One region of the Chryseobacterium sp. TQ-BC-N36 genome, then DNA from elsewhere that is predicted to be linked to it. Evidence: riboswitches for the same ligand, from Rfam matches in the RefSeq annotation. Region 1 holds a riboswitch; each other region holds the start of a gene.

The links. Region 1 has a riboswitch for S-adenosylmethionine ahead of AC3FI7_RS14830 (TonB-dependent receptor plug domain-containing protein). Riboswitches for the same ligand answer to the same signal wherever they lie in the genome.
Region 2: another riboswitch for S-adenosylmethionine. It lies ahead of AC3FI7_RS18200 (SusC/RagA family TonB-linked outer membrane protein); the one in region 1 lies ahead of AC3FI7_RS14830 (TonB-dependent receptor plug domain-containing protein).
Region 3: another riboswitch for S-adenosylmethionine. It lies ahead of AC3FI7_RS18950 (alpha/beta fold hydrolase); the one in region 1 lies ahead of AC3FI7_RS14830 (TonB-dependent receptor plug domain-containing protein).

Annotation. Positions count from the first base shown of each region.
Region 1 is NZ_CM178175.1:3,326,669-3,332,722, reverse strand. Features, by position in the region: gene AC3FI7_RS14835 (outer membrane beta-barrel protein) at 1-1,730, opposite strand, end outside; SAM-I-IV-variant riboswitch at 1,850-1,947, shown strand; gene AC3FI7_RS14830 (TonB-dependent receptor plug domain-containing protein) at 2,243-4,987, shown strand; gene AC3FI7_RS14825 (DUF5694 domain-containing protein) at 5,044-5,883, opposite strand; gene AC3FI7_RS14820 (TonB-dependent receptor domain-containing protein) at 5,913-6,054, opposite strand, start outside.
Region 2 is NZ_CM178175.1:4,056,513-4,062,566, forward strand. Features, by position in the region: gene AC3FI7_RS18180 (GYDIA family GHMP kinase) at 1-562, shown strand, start outside; gene pckA (phosphoenolpyruvate carboxykinase (ATP)) at 690-2,306, shown strand; gene AC3FI7_RS18190 (hypothetical protein) at 2,357-2,794, opposite strand; gene AC3FI7_RS18195 (type II 3-dehydroquinate dehydratase) at 2,863-3,270, opposite strand; SAM riboswitch class I at 3,516-3,615, shown strand; gene AC3FI7_RS18200 (SusC/RagA family TonB-linked outer membrane protein) at 3,698-6,054, shown strand, end outside.
Region 3 is NZ_CM178175.1:4,204,837-4,210,890, forward strand. Features, by position in the region: gene AC3FI7_RS18935 (DUF58 domain-containing protein) at 1-370, shown strand, start outside; gene AC3FI7_RS18940 (OsmC family protein) at 398-817, shown strand; gene AC3FI7_RS18945 (MGH1-like glycoside hydrolase domain-containing protein) at 896-3,511, opposite strand; SAM riboswitch class I at 3,700-3,808, shown strand; gene AC3FI7_RS18950 (alpha/beta fold hydrolase) at 3,868-4,815, shown strand; gene AC3FI7_RS18955 (ACT domain-containing protein) at 4,812-6,054, shown strand, end outside.

The DNA.
Region 1 (6,054 bases):
ATCTCACTCAAAGGCTTGCTGAAAATCATAAAAGGAACCGGTAGCCCAACATTGAAGTTGTGAATTTTCATATTCGAAATATTCACCTGCTCATTGAAGAGTTTTCTTCCGTCTTTTCGGATGATCTGTGCTACCTGATTGCTTGCTGAGCTTACACTGTACCCAATAAACGCATAATCAAAAGCTGATATTTTCAATTCATAATTATCAAAAATAGTAGGCTGGAGATTCGGGTTACCGTTTACTTCTGTACTTGGCCCGGAGAATGTTACGTTATTCGGGTTCAGGGCAGAAATACTTGGCAGGCTGATTTTTCTGTTGTAATTCGCGGCAATATAAACCTGATTCATCATGTTATACTGTACGCTTGCATTCGGAAAAAACTTAAATTTATTGAAAGGAATCAAATTGGCCTCCACCAGTTTTGCATCTTTATCAAAATACCTTGTTATCCCGGAAATATCATAGTTTTCTGCACGTGAACCCAATGTGAAATCAAACTTTTTCAGCTTAGCCTGGAATTCTAAATAGGTTGAAGCGGTCTGTCTCTGATATTCAAGATTGGTCAAACCAAAACTTTCAGTGTGATAATCCTGTCTTTCATATAGACCACCAAAGCTTACTTTCCCTCCGTCAAGAAGCTTGATAGGCTGGGCATAATCTACTTTAAAGTTGGCAATATTCATCACAGATTTATTGTTCAGAATGTCTTTTAATCCATTGGTAGGGCTGTCAAGGGGCTCAGTGGGATCGTTTACAAATGTTCCATCCTGAAAATAATTGTCCTGAGAAAACTTGCTGTCTGATCTCGTATATCCAAACTGGAAGTCCAGTTTTTGAGATTTATCAGCAAAACGTTTCTGATACGTTACCACAGCTTCCTGTCTCAAATTATTGGTATGGGCAACGTCAGAAGAAGTATAAAAAGCTTCTCTTAAATCCTTCGGATCTCTTCTGAAAGGTAAATCTCCATGCCCGTCACTTAAAGTATAGTTGTCATTATTATTGTGGTAAATATCGTAGTTTAGTAATAACCTGTCCTGTCCCAAATCGAAAGTTAATCCGGATTTTGCAAAATATCCACGTCCGTATCGATCGGTATGACTTGTTAAAAGCTCGTCCTGCTGGCCGTTCAGCATACTTTCACGATAATTCTGCCCTACATTCAGCTGCCATCCGAAATATTTATTTCTCGCATTTAAATTAACGGAATTTGTAGTTCTGCTTCTGTATTGGTCATAATTTGTAAAAGAATAATTTCCTGAATAAGTAGCCGTTAAGTATTTGTTTGCGTTTTTGTTGGTGATGATGTTCATGATGGCACCTCCGGAAGTTGCCGGAAATTCTGCGCCTGGCTGCGTGATTACTTCTATTCTTTCTACAGAGTTGGCCGGCATCCCTTCAAGGAAGGAGTTCAATTCATTGGAGGTAATGTTCAATGGTCTTCCGTTAAGGTATACTTCCAGCATTTTTCCCTGGTACATCATTCCTGCAATATCGGTAGATACAAGCCCTGGAAGCTTTTTTATCCCTTCCAGAACATTTCCGTTGTTCAGCTGAGGCTGCTCAGAAAAGTCAAAAATAGTACGGTCTGCTTTTTGTTCAACGGCTTTTTTAGTTTTGGTGATCACTACGCCTTCAATTTGCTTTTCCTGAGGTTTATTATTTTTTTCCTGTGAAAAAACAAAAACAGAACTTAATAAAGATAAAGCGAAAATCGTTTTTTTCATAATGTTTTTACTGTTATCAGGTTAGACGCTGAAAAAGATAATTTGTTACGCTAAAATGTTGAAAATCGAAAAATTAGGCTAAATATTTTTTTATTTCCGAAATAATTATATCTTTGCCAGGTAATTATCAAGAATCTCTAGATGGGATAGCAACCTGCAAAAACAAGCAAGGTGCTGCAATCGATAAGCCGGATCTACCGGAAAAAATGTTTATCATTCTATCATTACTCCCATCTTGAATTTTTGTTTTAAAGTTAGAATCAAATGTTTAAAGACAAGGGAAATCCCCCAACATCAGTATTTTTTTATTCTTCAGATCATGAAGTAAATCTTCATTATTCTGATATGTTCTCATGCCATTTCTACATGCGCATGTGTTGTTGTTTCTAGCCTTTTCTATTTCTAAAAAATAATACAACATTCCGGAATTTATGGTAACCTTAGTATATAGGGTTACAGGATGTGTATTGCTCAAAAAACAATTTTTAACAACAAAAAACACAACATACGCTATGCAAAATTTTAAAAAAAGAATTTTTATCCCTTCTATTGCGCTTATTTCTACATTTTATTATGCGCAGACAGATACCTTACAATCTAAAAAAATAGATGATGTGGTCATCCTTGGATCAAGAGGTTCGGGGAGATCGCTTACAGATACTCCTGTGCCGGTAGATATCATTAATATATCAAAAATTTTAAAACAAAGTCCGTCTAACAATATCAGTCAGGCTTTAAATTATATCGTACCCTCATTTTCATCCACCTCTCACACAGTGAATGACGGGACTGATTTTGTAGACCCAGCTCTCCTGCGGGGATTAGGACCGGATCAGGTTTTAGTTTTACTCAATGGAAAAAGAAGATATCAGTCTTCGCTTATTAATGTTACCCTTACTCCCGGAAGAGGTTCTGTGGGAACAGATCTTAATGCTATTCCTGCTTTTGCATTAGAAAAAATAGAGGTTTTAAGGGATGGGGCTTCTGCGCAGTATGGATCTGATGCTATTGCGGGAGTGATAAACCTTGGGCTGAAAAAAAGATTGGGGCTTTCCGGACAGGTATTTTTAGGAGGATATGCTTCTCCTGTTACCAATAATTTCTCCGGAGGAGTAGACGGGCAGACGATTTCTGTAGATCTCAATTACGGAGCTAAAATAGGAAAAACCGGATTTTTTAATGTTACCGGTTCTGCTCAATACCGTGATCCTTATTCCAGAGCCGGAGTGAGAGAAGGTGATATCTTCAATGCTTATAATGCTATTAATTACAGAGCATTACAGGATGGAGTGAATATTGATGGACTCTATAAAAATATTACCAATACTCCCAACACTCAGCAAATTATCAACACCATTAAACAGTATGCCACCAAAGTAGATTATTTCGGGAATGATTTTCAAACTCAAATATCGGGAGCAAACAGCATTTCTGAGCTTCAAAAAATATTGGGTAAAGATTTTACCTCCCAGGAGCTTAATTACAGGGGATTGGAGAGAAAAGATTTCAGTCTGAGAGCCGGGCAGTCAAAACTACAGTCCGGACAGCTCTTTTTCAACTCTGAAATTCCTGTTAATGATGAATGGAAAGTTTATTCATTTGGAGGCTACAGTTACCGTCTTGGAAATGCGGGAGGATTTTACAGGCTTCCGAATAATGAAAGAAATATCAATGGAATTACCCCCAATGGATATCTGCCCCAGATAGAAGCCACCGTAAATGATTATTCCCTTGCTGCCGGAATTAAAGGAAAATGGAATGGATGGAATGTGGATTTCAGTAATACATTCGGGAAAAATGTTTTCGGTTTTGGTGTTGTCAATACTTTTAATGCATCCCTTACAGATGGTTCTCCAAGAACTTTTGATGCCGGAGGATCTGAGTTTTCACAAAATACCGTCAACCTGGATTTCTCCAAAAAATATGATGTCCTGAAAGGGTTGAACATTGCATTTGGTGGTGAATACCGACACGAAAATTATAAAGTAAATGCTGGAAAAGAAAATTCTTATGCTTCTTATGATATCTATGGCCGTGTAGTGACATCTAAAACTCCTGAAAATCAAAAGGTAACCGATTTTTTTGGAAGTGTAAGACCCGCAGGAGCTCAGGTTTTTCCGGGATTCAGCCCTGAAAATGCAGTCTCCGGTAACAGAAACAGTATTGCAGCTTATGCCGATGCAGAACTGGAAATTACGGACAGATGGCTGTTGGAAGGGGCTGTACGATATGAGAATTATTCAGACTTCGGGTCTACGTTCAATTATAAGGTGGCAACCAATGTAAAACTGGCTTCCAATCTCAACTGGAGAGGTGCTGTTTCTACAGGGTTCAGAGCACCTTCATTGGCTCAAATCTATTACAGTTCTACCTCTACGCTGATTCAGCAGGGAAAGACAACACAGGTAGGTACTTTCAGAAATAATTCTGAGGCTGCACAGGCATTGGGTATTCCAAAATTAAAACAGGAGACCTCACAATCCTACAGCACAGGAATTACATGGAAGATCCCGGCATTAAGCCTGACCTTTACAGCAGATGCTTACTTAATAAAGATTAAAGACAGAGTCGTACTGACTGATCTTTTCTACCGTCCTGATGGTAGTTTTACTCCTGGCTCAGATCAGGCCGTTCTACAGGATGCTTTTGATCTCGCAAGAGCCAGCGCAGCCAATTTCTTTGCCAATGCCGTAGATTCTCAGACAAAAGGGTTGGATATTACCATTTCCCAGAACTCAAAAATCTCATCAGGGGTTTCTTTGGAGAATAACCTGGGAATCAACTTTAATCAGACCAAAAGAATAGGGGATATTCATGCATCTCCTAAACTGGTAAGTCAGATCAATAATTATTTTTCAGAGCCCAACAGAATATATTTTGAAGAAGCTGTACCCCGTGTAAAAGCTACATTGGGCAATACTATAAGAGTTTCCGGTTTTACTTTCGTACTGCGTAATTCTTTCTTTGGTAAAGTGACCGATGCAGATGTTGTGGATGCTAACTTTGATGGGGTAACAGGAAGTACAGAGCACTTCATCCTTAACAGCCGCGTGATAACAGATCTGTCAGTAGGTTATAATTTTAATAAAAATATTTCAGCAACAGTAGGAAGCAATAATATCTTTAATATTTTGCCTTCTAAAAGCCCTGCTATAAGTTCATTAACAGCTGATAACCAGTTTGTCTATTCCAGACAGGTTTCCCAATATGGTATAGGCGGAAGGTTCTTGTTTGCAAGAATTGAATTCAGTTTCTAATATAAAGACTGACGTTTTGATTAAAAAAGACAGAGGTTCAATCTCTGTCTTTTTATTTATTTCAGTGAAGAAAACTCAGTGAAATCATATTCTGCGGAAGAGGTAAAAAGCTGTCTTAATACTGCGGCATGTCCATTTCCGGCAATCACAAGAATTCTGTCTTCAGTGTTGTGAGGAATGTTTTGAATATTACGGAACATTCTCAGGTTTCTGCTGTACCAGTAAAGCGCAAGCATATCTGCACCGTCATGTTCTCTCAGTTTAAAATCGCCGCTCAAATAGGCTCCGTATCCATATTGATGGCTTTCTTTGGAATTCATATAAGTAAAAGTGTCCAAAAGAGATTTAAAATTTTTAGGCTCGGAACTCTTGTAGAAAGCAATAAACTGTTGGGAGATAGGGTCATCACTTCTGAAATCATAATCTTTACTAAGACTTTTAAAAAATGCAGAATCAGTTTTCCCAAAATGTTTTTCAAGATCATCCAGAACAGATTCTGCGTCAATGCTGAATAGTTCGTTTATTGTAAGTTCACTGGCTAGTCTCATGGCAAGTTGGTAACGTTCATCTCTTTTGTCACGGTGTTTGCCTTCGTTGTATTCCTTTAGCTTTTGATTGGCGTTCCAGCCTGGCCAGGCTTCTATCGCAATCTTTGTCGGCTTAAATTTTTTAATATATTCTACAAGTTCTGTGACTTCTTTTGCTGTTTTAGGAGAGAGTACATCTACCTGATCTTCCTTATTGGTTTTATGAGCATCCAGATTAGGATAATCAAAATGAAAGGTGCCTACCACCAGGACTTTTGTCTTTGGATTTTTAAAATAATCTGAAGGTTTTTTTTGAGCAACTACTGATGTAGAAAGACATACAAGAAGGATATAAATAAAAGTTTTCATAAGTTTATTTTTTAAATTACTGTTAATTATTATTGTGCGCGGTTTTTTTCTTCGAAATTCACCGCTCTGTTATTGGATTTAATTTTCTGGTTTCCAAAATTATAAGTGATGCTGAGTGTCATTCTTCTGGCATCCCAGTAGTTGTTGAATGACTGTGTATTATCTGTAAAA
Region 2 (6,054 bases), 730 kb from region 1:
TGGTTTAGGGAGCAGCTCCACACTGATGACCAACCTTGCGGAATGGGCAGAGATTGATCCTTTTCATCTTAATACCATCAGCCTGGGAGGAAGCGGTTATGATATAGCTGTGGCAAAAGAAAAATCTGCTGTCCTTTTCCAGAGTAAACCTGAGATTAAATATGAAAAGGTCAATTTCAATCCTTCTTTTAAAAATGAACTGATTTTTATTCACCTGAATCAGAAACAGGACAGCAGGGAAGGAATCCGTTTTTACAAGTCAAAGAAGAAGTCCCAGGAACTGGTTAATCAATTTTCGGAAATCACAAAGAAAATAATGTTATGCGATGAATTGGAAAATTTTTCCGAATTAATGATGATTCATGAGCGAAAAATAGCTGATTTTCTTGAAATTCTCACAGTTAAAGAGAGATTATTCCCAGATTGTCCCTCATTTGTCAAAAGTTTGGGCGCATGGGGTGGAGATTTTGTAATGAGTGCAAAATTTGGGGGCTATAAGAACTATTTTTGGGAGAAAGGTTTTCCTGCAGTTTTTGAATGGTCAGATATAATTAATTTATAATCAGTAATTTACAAAACCGTTTTTTTGTTTGCCATTCTGACTTATATCAGTATATTTAAACCACCTTTAACAAATAATTAATATTATTTTTGTTGAAAGCAATAAAGAAATAGAAAATATAAGTAAAATGAAAAACACTAAAATCATCCATGATTTAGAAAAATTAGGGATTAAAGGAAACTATGAAGTAGTGTATAATCCTTCTTATGAAGAATTATATCAGGCTGAAGTTTCTCCTGAAAATCAAGGATTTGAGAAAGCTGAGCTTACAGAATCTGGCGCGGTATCAGTAAAAACAGGAATTTTCACAGGTCGTTCACCTAAAGACAGATATATTGTTCAGGATGATGTTACAAGAGATACAATTTTCTGGGATGGTAAAGTAAATTTACCTACTACTGCGGAAATTTTCGGGTCTTGTAAAGAACTAGTGATGAATCAGCTTTCTGAAGCTAAGAAAATTTATGTTGTGGATGCTTTCTGTGGTACGAATGCAGATACAAGACTTAAAGTAAGATTTATTGTTGAAGTAGCATGGCAGGCGCATTTCGTTACCAACATGTTCATTCGCCCTTCTCACTATGAACTTGAAAACTTCGGTGAGCCGGATTTCACCGTAATCAACGGATCAAAAACAACAAATCCTAACTGGGAGGCTCAGGGACTGAACTCTGAAAACTTCATTATGTTCAACCTTACTGAAAGGTTACAGATCATCGGAGGTACATGGTACGGAGGTGAAATGAAGAAAGGAATGTTTGCCATGATGAACTATTACCTGCCGTTAAAAGGTATGGCCTCAATGCACTGTTCTGCAAACGTAGGAGAAAAAGGTGATGTGGCTTTATTCTTTGGCCTTTCAGGAACTGGTAAAACTACCTTATCAGCAGATCCTAAGAGGTATCTTATCGGTGATGATGAGCATGGATGGGATAATAACGGAGTATTCAACTATGAAGGGGGATGTTATGCCAAAGTAATTGACTTATCGGAAGAAAAGGAACCGGATATTTTCAGGGCTATCAAGAGAGATGCACTTCTTGAAAACGTTGTGGTAAACAATGGAGTAGCTGATTACACAGATGGATCAATCACAGAAAATACAAGGGTTTCTTATCCAATCTATCATATCAATAAAATTGTATTGCCTTCTAAAGCAGGTCATGCTAAGAAGATTGTTTATCTTTCAGCAGATGCATTCGGTGTACTTCCTCCGGTTTCTATCCTGAACGAAGATCAGGCTCAATACCACTTCCTTTGCGGATATACATCAAAATTAGCCGGAACAGAAAGAGGAATTACGGAGCCGGAACCTTCTTTCTCACCTGCATTTGGTGAAGCATTCCTTACACTGCACCCAACAATGTATTCTAAAACACTGATTGGTAAAATGCAAGAACATGGTGCTAAAGCCTATCTGGTGAACACTGGTTGGAATGGTACCGGGAAAAGAATTTCTCTAAAAGATACGAGAGCAATCATCGATGCAATCATTGACGGTTCTATTGAAAACGCTCCTAAAACTCAGGTTCCGATCATGAACCTGGAAATTCCTACTGAATTACCTAATGTTTCTACGGGGATCTTAGATCCAAGAGATACATATGAAAATGCTTCAGAATGGGAAGAAAAAGCAAAAGATCTTGCTTCAAGATACATCAAAAATTTTGAGCAGTACTGTGATACTGAAGAAGGTAAGAAGTTAGTTGCTTCGGGGCCTCAGTTACAGGAACAGACTATCTAATAGTTATCAATAAGCATAAAAAGCCTCATCACTGATGGGGCTTTCTTTTATTAATATTTTTTACAGTTCTTAATCAACTCATTCTGTTCATCCAGTTTTAGGACTGTTGATTTGATTGATGCTTCAGTTAGATGTTTTATGATCATAAAATGTTTTGAAGAAAAATAGGATTCTTCATTCAATATTTTATCCAGATATTTTGGAGTGGTAAATGTCAGCCAATATTTTTCTTTATTGGAAAGTTCAATAGTGACTTCTATCGCATCAGATTCGGTATTCTCTATTTCATCATCAATATGGATGGATACAATTTTCGGCTCTTTCTCCAAGCTGAAATAAAACTTAGGATACCATCTGAGTTTTCCTTCATCATTACAGATTTTTATATTTCTCGGATTTGTTTCCTCAATAACATAAGATTTTCTCTTTGTTAATTGATTGGAGTAGTTTCCAATAGCATTACAGTAAATTTGATCCTTTATCTTCATTAATTATTTTATAACCATAAACATCTGTGAGAGCCTGTGCAATCCAGGAGCAAATAAAAAAATGTAAATTATTTTAAACTTAGTAAAGCTAATCGATATCCAGCCATCCCAAAGCCGGATAAAACAGCATCACTATTTGCCGCTGTTACAGATTTCTGCCTGAACTCTTCTCTTTTGTAGATATTGCTGATGTGAACCTCAACCTTGGGTTTTCTGATATTTTTTAAACAGTCTGCAATCGCATACGAATAATGAGTATAAGCCCCAGGATTGATCACAACTGCATCAAAGTCATCTTCCTGAAGTCTGTTGATAAGCTCTCCTTCAATATTTGACTGGTAATATTTTAATTCATAAGAGGTAAACTCGGATCTTAAAACTTCCAAATAGCTTTCCATGGAGACGTTACCATAGATTTCCGGTTCTCTTGTGCCTAACAGATTGAGGTTAGGGCCATTGATGATCAAAACTTTCATACCATAAAATTAAAAACTTTTTTCCATTAAGTCTCAAAAAAAACTCTAGGGAATCTGCTTTTTTTTAATTGAATTATTGATAATGATATTTATCATGTTTAAGAAAATGATAATGTGCTTAACTCGTTAATGTCATGGAGTTTATTCAAAAATTAAGTTAATTTCTGAAAATTTATCATGAAAAATAAATAAGTCTACTTGTTTTGTAGACTAAAAGTTTTTAGCTTTGCAGACATATTTCGATCGGCTTATAAAGAAAGATGGAGGGAACTGACCCTGTGAAATCTTAACAACCTACCTGTGGAGGCAAGGTGTTACATTCAGCCTTTTAAGGGAAAATAAGCATTTGGTTTTCGTATTTATCGATGCCCTTTGCTGAATATTCGGCAAAGGGCTAAATTTTAATATATGATAAATAAAATTGATTATGATTAATAAAAATTCATTTAATTCTAAAGTGTGGATCCCTCCGGTTGCTGCATTTTTTCTTGGAATTGCCAGCGTACAGGCACAGAATTCCAGGCTGAAACAAGATAGTCTTCATGAAAAAGAAATTGATGAAGTAGTGGTGGTAGCCTACGGAAAAGCAAAAAGAAACAGCTATACCGGTTCTTTGGCTACGATTTCCAGCGATAAGATCAATAACAGACCTGTAACCAATATTACCAAAGCATTAGAAGGGCAGGTTGCAGGAATTCAGACGACAAGTGCATCGGGCCAGCCAGGAGCCGTTTCTACCATACGGATCAGAGGAATTGGCTCAATAAGCGCTTCCAGTGATCCTTTATATGTAGTGGATGGGATTCCTTTTGACGGTAACCTGAATTCTATAAGCCCAAGCGATATAGAATCTATCAGTGTGCTGAAAGATGCTACAGCAAGTGCTTTGTATGGTTCAAGAGGAGCAAACGGGATTATCATTATTACTACAAAATCTGGTAAAAAAGGAGAATCAAAAGTTAATTTTAACATCAGTCAGGGATTCTCCGGAAGAGCAGTAAAAGATTATCAACAGGTCAGTACGGATCAGTATTTCCAATTATACTGGGAGGCATTGAGAAACGGATATCAGTCTGGTAAAGTGAATGCTCAGCAAGCTGCTCAGATGGCTACTGACAATCTTGTTTCAACACTTGGTATCAATCCTTATGGAACGGCCTATCCAAAACCGGTAGGAACAGATGGAAAGCTATTGCCCGGCGCTTCACCACTCTGGAATGATGACTGGAGAGATATTTTACAGAGAGTGGCATCAAGAAATCAGGTAGATCTCGATATCAGCGGGGGAAGTGAGAAAAGTAACTACTTCTTTTCCCTTGGTTATCTGGATGACAAAGGGATGGCTATTGAATCTGGTTTTAAAAGGTATAATACCCGATTAAAGGTCAATTCTGAAGTTAAAAAATGGTTGAATGTTGGGGTAAACTTAAGCTATACTAACAGTATTCAGCAGGCGCCGACTTCCTCGGATTCAAAGGCCAGTAATATCATCAATGCGGCAAGATTCATTCCTTCATTCTATCCTTATTATGAAAGAAATGCAGATGGAGCTTATGTTTTGGGCGCAGATGGAAATCCGGTTTATGATTTTGGAAAATACAGGCCTACCAATGCTCTTCAGAATCAGAATGCCGCTGCGACCCTGCCATTAGATAAAAACGAAAATAAAGAAGATAACTTCTCAGGAAAAGGATTCATGGAATTTACTTTCCTGCCGGAACTCAAATTCAAAACGAGTTTTTCTGTTGATCTGGTGAATTATAACGGACATTATTATTCAAATCCACTGCTTGGACAAGGGGCTGAAATTGGGGGTTCGGTGACGAAAACGAATACCAGAACGCTTTCGTATACAACCAGTAATATTCTGACGTATGATAAAAAGTTTGGAAAAAATCACATTAATGCATTAGCAGGACATGAATTCTATAAGTACGATTATCAGACGATTTCCGGGACCAGAAGCCAATTTTCTCTGCCATACTATTATGAGCCGGACGCTGCTTCTCTGCTGGGAAGTTTCAGTGGAAACAGCAATAAATTAAGCCTGTTGAGTTTCCTGGGAAAAGTTGAATATGATTATAACAATACCTATTTCCTATCTGCATCAGGAAGGGCAGACAGCTCTTCAAGATTTGCGAAAGATAACAGATGGGGGAGATTCTGGTCAGTAGGAGGTTCATGGAAAATATCCAATGAAGAATTTGTTAAGAGCTTGAACGTCTTCAATCAGTTGACATTACGTGCCAGCTATGGAGGTCAGGGAAATGACAAATTGCTTAGACCTAACGGACAGCCGCTTTACTATGCATATCAGGAATTATATCGATTTATCAGCCTTGGCGGAGAGCCGGGCACAACGCTGGAAAAGACATTTACCAATAATGTGAAATGGGAAACCAATCTTAATTTAAATGTTGGATTGGAGTTCGCGATTCTGAATAACAGAATTAAAGGAAATATCGAATACTTCAAAAGAAAAAGCCAGGATCTTCTGTTCAATATGCCGGTGGCGCCATCGCTGGGAATCAGTGATTATCCTGCGAATATCGGAACAATTCAGAATACAGGGTTTGAATTTTCATTATTTACAACGCCAGTTAAAAATGATGATTTCCAGTGGAATGTAGATGTGAATCTGAGTACTTTAAATAATAAAGTGACCAAGTTACCCGGAGGTTCTTTGGTTGTAGGAACTAAGTTGCTGACAGTAGGAGGCTCAGTATATGATTTCTTTATTCCGGAATGGGTAGGAGTAGATCCGAGCAATGGAAAGCCTTTGTG
Region 3 (6,054 bases), 880 kb from region 1:
CTTCAACCGCTTGTACCAGGATGTAAAATATTCTATCAATCAAAGAAGTTTAATTTTGCTTTTCACGAATTTTGAAACCCTGGACGGACTGAACCGCCAGCTGAAGTATCTTCGCGGAATTGCGAAAAACCATTTGCTGGTAGTTGTATTCTTCAAAAATTCTGAACTGCAGACGCTGATCAACAAAAATCCTGAAAATATGCAGGAAATCTATGATGAGATTATTAGTGAAAAATTCGAATTTGAAAAGAAACTGATCATCCAGGAACTTCGTAAATATGGGATCTATACCGTATATACACTTCCTGAGAATTTGAATATCGATGTTATCAATAAATATCTGGAGATAAAAGCGAGAGGAATTTTATAACTTTGCAGAAGCAATAAGCAATACAAAATGAAAATTACACTTAACAGAATAAACGACGATTTTTTATTTGAATGTACCAATGCTCAAGGAAATTCAATTCTTTTGGATAATACTTCCCAGCCGGGAGCAAAAGGAGTTTCTCCAATGGAAAGTGTACTGATGGCAGTGGCTGGATGCAGCGGAATTGATGTAGTTTCTATTTTAAAGAAGCAGCGTCAGGAAATCAAAAGTTTTCAGGCAGAGGTAGAAGGAGAAAGAGTACAGGTAGAAGATGCGAAACCTTTTAAATCCATTAATGTTAAATTTCTTTTGGAAGGAGAAATTGATCCTAAAAAGGCACTAAAAGCTGCGGAGCTTTCTTTTGAAAAATACTGTTCTGTATCAAAAACTTTAGAACCGAATGTAGAAATCGGATATGAGGTATATGTGAACGGAGAAAAAATTTAATCTCTCATTAAAAAAAATAGAAAAGCCGGATGATTCATCCGGCTTTTCTATTGCCTATTACTAATTACTCATTCTCATCTAGAAGGTAAGTCTTGGTTTTATAAGTTTCGCCACAGTGGCAGTCCATCCTGTCTGGTGAGAAGCCCCTACACCCCGGCCGTTATCTCCATGAAAATATTCAAAGAATGTGATATAATCCCTGAAATGTTTATCATAATTGAACTTCGGATTACCTCCATTGAAGGCCCGCTGCCCATGCTCATCTTTTAAGAATATCGAACAGAGTCTTTTGCTGATATTCTGAGCCACTTCATCAAGATTTTTTTTATCACCGCTTCCCGTTGGAAGTTCTACTTTCAGGCTGTTTCCATAATAATAGTGGAAACGCTGCAAGCTTTCTACAATCAGAAAGTTAATAGGAAACCAGATAGGGCCTCGCCAGTTGCTGTTTCCGCCAAACATCCGGCTGTCACTTTCTGCTGGCGTATAGTACACTATATTTTCAGTTCCATGTACTGAGAATATAAAGGGATTTTCCTCATATACCTTAGACATGGCCCGGATTCCGTAAGTACTTAAAAATTCTTTTTCGTCAAGCATTCTGGTCAGAACTTTAGTAAGCCTGTTTTTGCGGAGGATACTCATCAGATGTTTTCTTCCGTGGCCTTCCTCATCCCAGTGGGAAACAAGTTTCGTGAGCTCCGGTTTATTTTTTAAGATCCATTCCATTCTGCTTCTGAAATTAGGCATCTTTTCCAATAAACGGTGGTCTACAATCTCAACGGCAAACATGGGGATCAAACCTACAATACTTCTTAATCTCAAAGAAACGCTGTCTCCGTTTCCAAGCTGAAGCACATCATAGAAAAATCCGTCCTCCTCATTCCAAAGACCCTTTGTTCCTTCACCGAGATTTTCCATAGCTTCAGCGATGTAAAGATAATGCTCAAAAAACTTGATCGCCATATCTTCATATACCTGATAATATTGAGCAAGTTCCATTGCAATGCGCATCATATTCAATGCATACATGGCCATCCAGCTTGTTCCGTCAGCCTGTTCAAGATGTTGGCCATCCTTTAATTCTATATTTCGGTCAAAAGCACCGATATTATCAAGGCCAAGGAAGCCCCCGCCAAAGATATTTTTGCCGTTTTTGTCTTTTCGGTTTACCCACCATGTGAAATTAAGAAGCAGTTTCTGGAATACTTTCTCTAAGAATAATAAATCCGGTTTTCCATTATTTTTTTCATCAATTTTAAAAACACGGAAGCATGACCAGGCATGCACAGGCGGATTTACATCACTCATATTCCACTCATAGGCAGGAAGCTGTCCGTTAGGATGCATATACCATTCTTTGGTAAGCAATAAAAGCTGTCCCTTAGCAAATTCAGCATCAATGATAGAAAAAGGAACACAGTGAAATGCCAGATCCCACGTCGCATACCATGGATATTCCCATTTGTCAGGCATGGAAATAATATCCTTGTTGTGGAGATGATTCCATTCCGTATTTCTTACATATTCGTTGAAGTTTCTTGGAGCTTCAAAGTTAGGATCTCCTTTTAGCCATTTTCCAATATTGTAATGATAGAATTGTTTATTCCAGAGAAGCCCGGCAAAAGCCTGTCTCTGAACATTTCTTTCATCTTCACTGACGGTATCATTCTGAATTTCGCTATAAAACTCTTCAGCTTCGGCTTGCCTTACACTAAAAATAGTATCAAAATTTTCAAAAGGTTCATCTTTTTCCTCAGGACATAGTCTGAATTCAAAAACTTTTGATTCCCCTGAACCCACAGTTTCATCTATAAGGAAAGAGGCTTTTGTTCCTTTTTTTTCAGGATTTATGGTGTTCGTTTGATGGGTAATAAAATTATTTATCCCATCTTTGAAATAGGTGTTTTCAACAACGGGAGCTCCATAAAGCTTTGAAGTATTCGTCTCATTATCACAAAATGCAGTTTCTGCATTTGTATTTCTGGAATAAAGCTTTTTGATTGAAATACTGTCATGGACTATAGTAATGCTTCCGTCATGGGAAGCACTCAGCTCTGCCTTGTAGGTATTATATCCCCATTTCCAGTTATTTCTGAACCATACAGTAGGAGCCACCACTATAGGGGCATCATGCTGGCTTCGGTTGCAGATCGTTACTCTGGCCAGAATATCATTGTGATCGGCCTTACAGTATTCAATGAAAATATCGAAATACTCATCATTATCAAAAATACCGGTATCGAAAAGCTCATATTCAGGTTCTTTTTTGCCGCGTTTTCCATTCTCAATAAGAATATCATCATACGGAAACTCATTGATCGGATATTTGTAAACCATCTTCATATAGCTATGAGTAGGTGTATTATCCAGATAATAAAAGATTTCTTTGATGTCTTCCCCATGATTTCCCTGAGGATTGCTCAAACCAAAGAATCGTTCTTTTACCATTTTATCTTTCTTGTTCCAGAACGAAAAGGCAAAACATAAAAGCTGCTTTACATCAGAAATTCCGGCAATACCTTCTTCACCCCAGCGGTAAGCATAGCTTTCAGCATTATTATGATTGGTAAAATTCCAGGCATTCCCGTTCGGGCTATAATCTTCGCGTACATTTCCCCACTGCCGGTTGCTTACATAAGGTCCCCAGTTTTTCCATTTGGTATCTTGTAATCTTTCTTTTTCGGCGGTCATATCTCATCATTTTTCCATACGAAGTTAGTTTTTTTGACAGGTAATTCCAATTTTTTTCATCTGAATAATTATTAATATGGGCTTGAAATACTTGTATTTAAGGGCTTTTTTAAATATTAAAATAATTTTTTTTTGAAATTGAAAGAAAAGAATTACCTTTGCACCATTCGTTCATTCAAATATTGAAAATGTTATCAAGAAAGGTTGAGGGATTAGACCCTATGAAACCTTAGCAACCCTTTGCGCAAGCAAAGAAGGTGCTACGTTCTACCAAAAATAATTTTGGACAGATAACTCACTGAAGTTCTTTTCAGCCATTTCCTGTGGCATTTTCAATTGTATTAAACATAATAGAATTGAAAACAGAACTAAACTATATTAATCTTACGTATCAAACTTATTCCCAAAAGGAATACAATATCTCATTAAGCTATCAGCTTTTTGGGAAAGATCTGTTTACAGCGCCCGTCATTTTAATCAATCATGCTCTTACCGGAAACTCAAATGTGTCCGGAGAAAAAGGCTGGTGGAAGCAGCTGGTAGGAGAAAATCAGATTGTTGATACCGATCAATATACTGTTCTGTGTTTCAACATACCCGGAAACGGTTATGACAATTTTTTAATTGAAGACTATGAAGACTTTACCCCTTCAGATATCGCTGCGATATTCCTGAAAGGGCTTGAAGCTTTACAGATCAAAAAACTATATGCCATTATCGGAGGCTCTCTGGGAGGAGGAATTGCCTGGGAAATGCTTGCCCAGCAGCCGGATCTCGCAGAGATATTTATTCCCATTGCCTGCGATTACAGAACGCACGATTGGCTTCACTCACAATGTCTGGTTCAGAAATTCTTATTAAATGATAAAGAAGAACCATTACAGAAAGCGAGAATTCATGCCATGTTGTGTTACAGAACACCGCAGTCACTCAATGACAGATTTCAAAACCAATATAACCAGGAAAAACAGCGCCTGGAATCAGAAGACTGGCTGATTTATCATGGTAATGCTCTAAACGAAAGGTTTAGTTTAAAAGCTTATAAACTGATGAATCATCTCCTGATGAATATAAATGCTGATGAAACAGCACTGGAGAACATACAGGCACGAATGCGCATGATCTCCGTAGATTCAGACTTATTTTTCCCGGCTTCTGAAATCCGGATGTGTTTTGAAAACTTAAAAGAGAAAAATAAGGATGTTTCTTATCACGAGATCCAATCTATACACGGGCATGATGCCTTCCTAATGGAATATCAACAATTAAATAATATCATAAAAAACATTTTACAGGAAAAATGAAAAATGCTAACGAAATAAAATTTTTGAAGAACAGATCAATCGTCAAATTTGAAGGAGAAGATTTCCTGGGAGAAATAGGGATTGACGGACGAATTTTTAAAGCGCTTACCTTAGCGCGTATCAGTGTAGGAGTAATTTCTCAACAGGCCATCGAAAACGGAATTTCTATTCTGGTTCACGAAAACGATGCCGAAAAGGCAGTGGCTTGTCTTATTGATGAATTTGAAGCAGAAAGAAAGTCAGGAAAAGTTTCCCAGATCTATAGTATCAATAATGTTTCTGTGATCGGTTTTGTAGCAGAAGATTTTAATAAAGTCTTTGCTGAACTGGCAAGAAATAATGTTTTTCCGTTGCTGTTAAACCAGATAGCAGGCGAAAACAGAGTTAATATCGTAGTGACTTCTTCGCAGGATGAGAAAACAAGAAATATTATAGAATCTGAAATTTTCAAAAAGCCCAAGACGGTTCATCTGGCCATCATTGGTCACGGAAATGTAGGAAAAACCCTGATAGAGCAAGTACTTGAATCTGCTGAAGAAATTAAAAAACGTAAAAAAATAGACCTTAAAGTAGTTGCGGTAGCCAATTCAAAGAAAATTGCCTTCAACAAAAAGGGGTTTGATGCCAATTGGGGGGATGAGGTTTTGACAGCGCAACATCCGTCCAACGTTGAAGAATTAATCAATTTCTCCAACGAAAACCAACTTGAGAATCTAATCGTTGTGGATAATACGGCAAGCAAGGATTTTGTAAAAAACTATCATGCTTTAGCAGAAAACGGATTCGATCTTGTTTCTTCCAACAAGATTTTCAATACTCTTCCGATAGAGGAGTACAGAAAACTAAGATATACGTTGAACAAAAATAACAGACGTTATCTGTATGAAACCAATGTAGGTGCAGGATTACCATTAATTGACACCATCAAATTATTACATCTTTCAGGAGAAAATATAACCAGAATTAAAGGCGTATTCTCCGGAACGCTAAGTTATGTTTTCAATAATTTTTCTTTAAGGAACGATAAATTTTCAACCATCATTAATGAAGCTCTGGAAAAAGGATACACAGAACCAGATCCGAGAGAAGATTTATCAGGAAATGATGTTGCAAGAAAATTACTGATCCTGGCGAGAGAATTAGACTTGATCAACGAGTTCGGAGATATCAATATTCAGAATCTGGTTCCGGAAACCTTATTGGAGGTTTCAAAATCAGAATTCCTTTCCAGACTGGAAG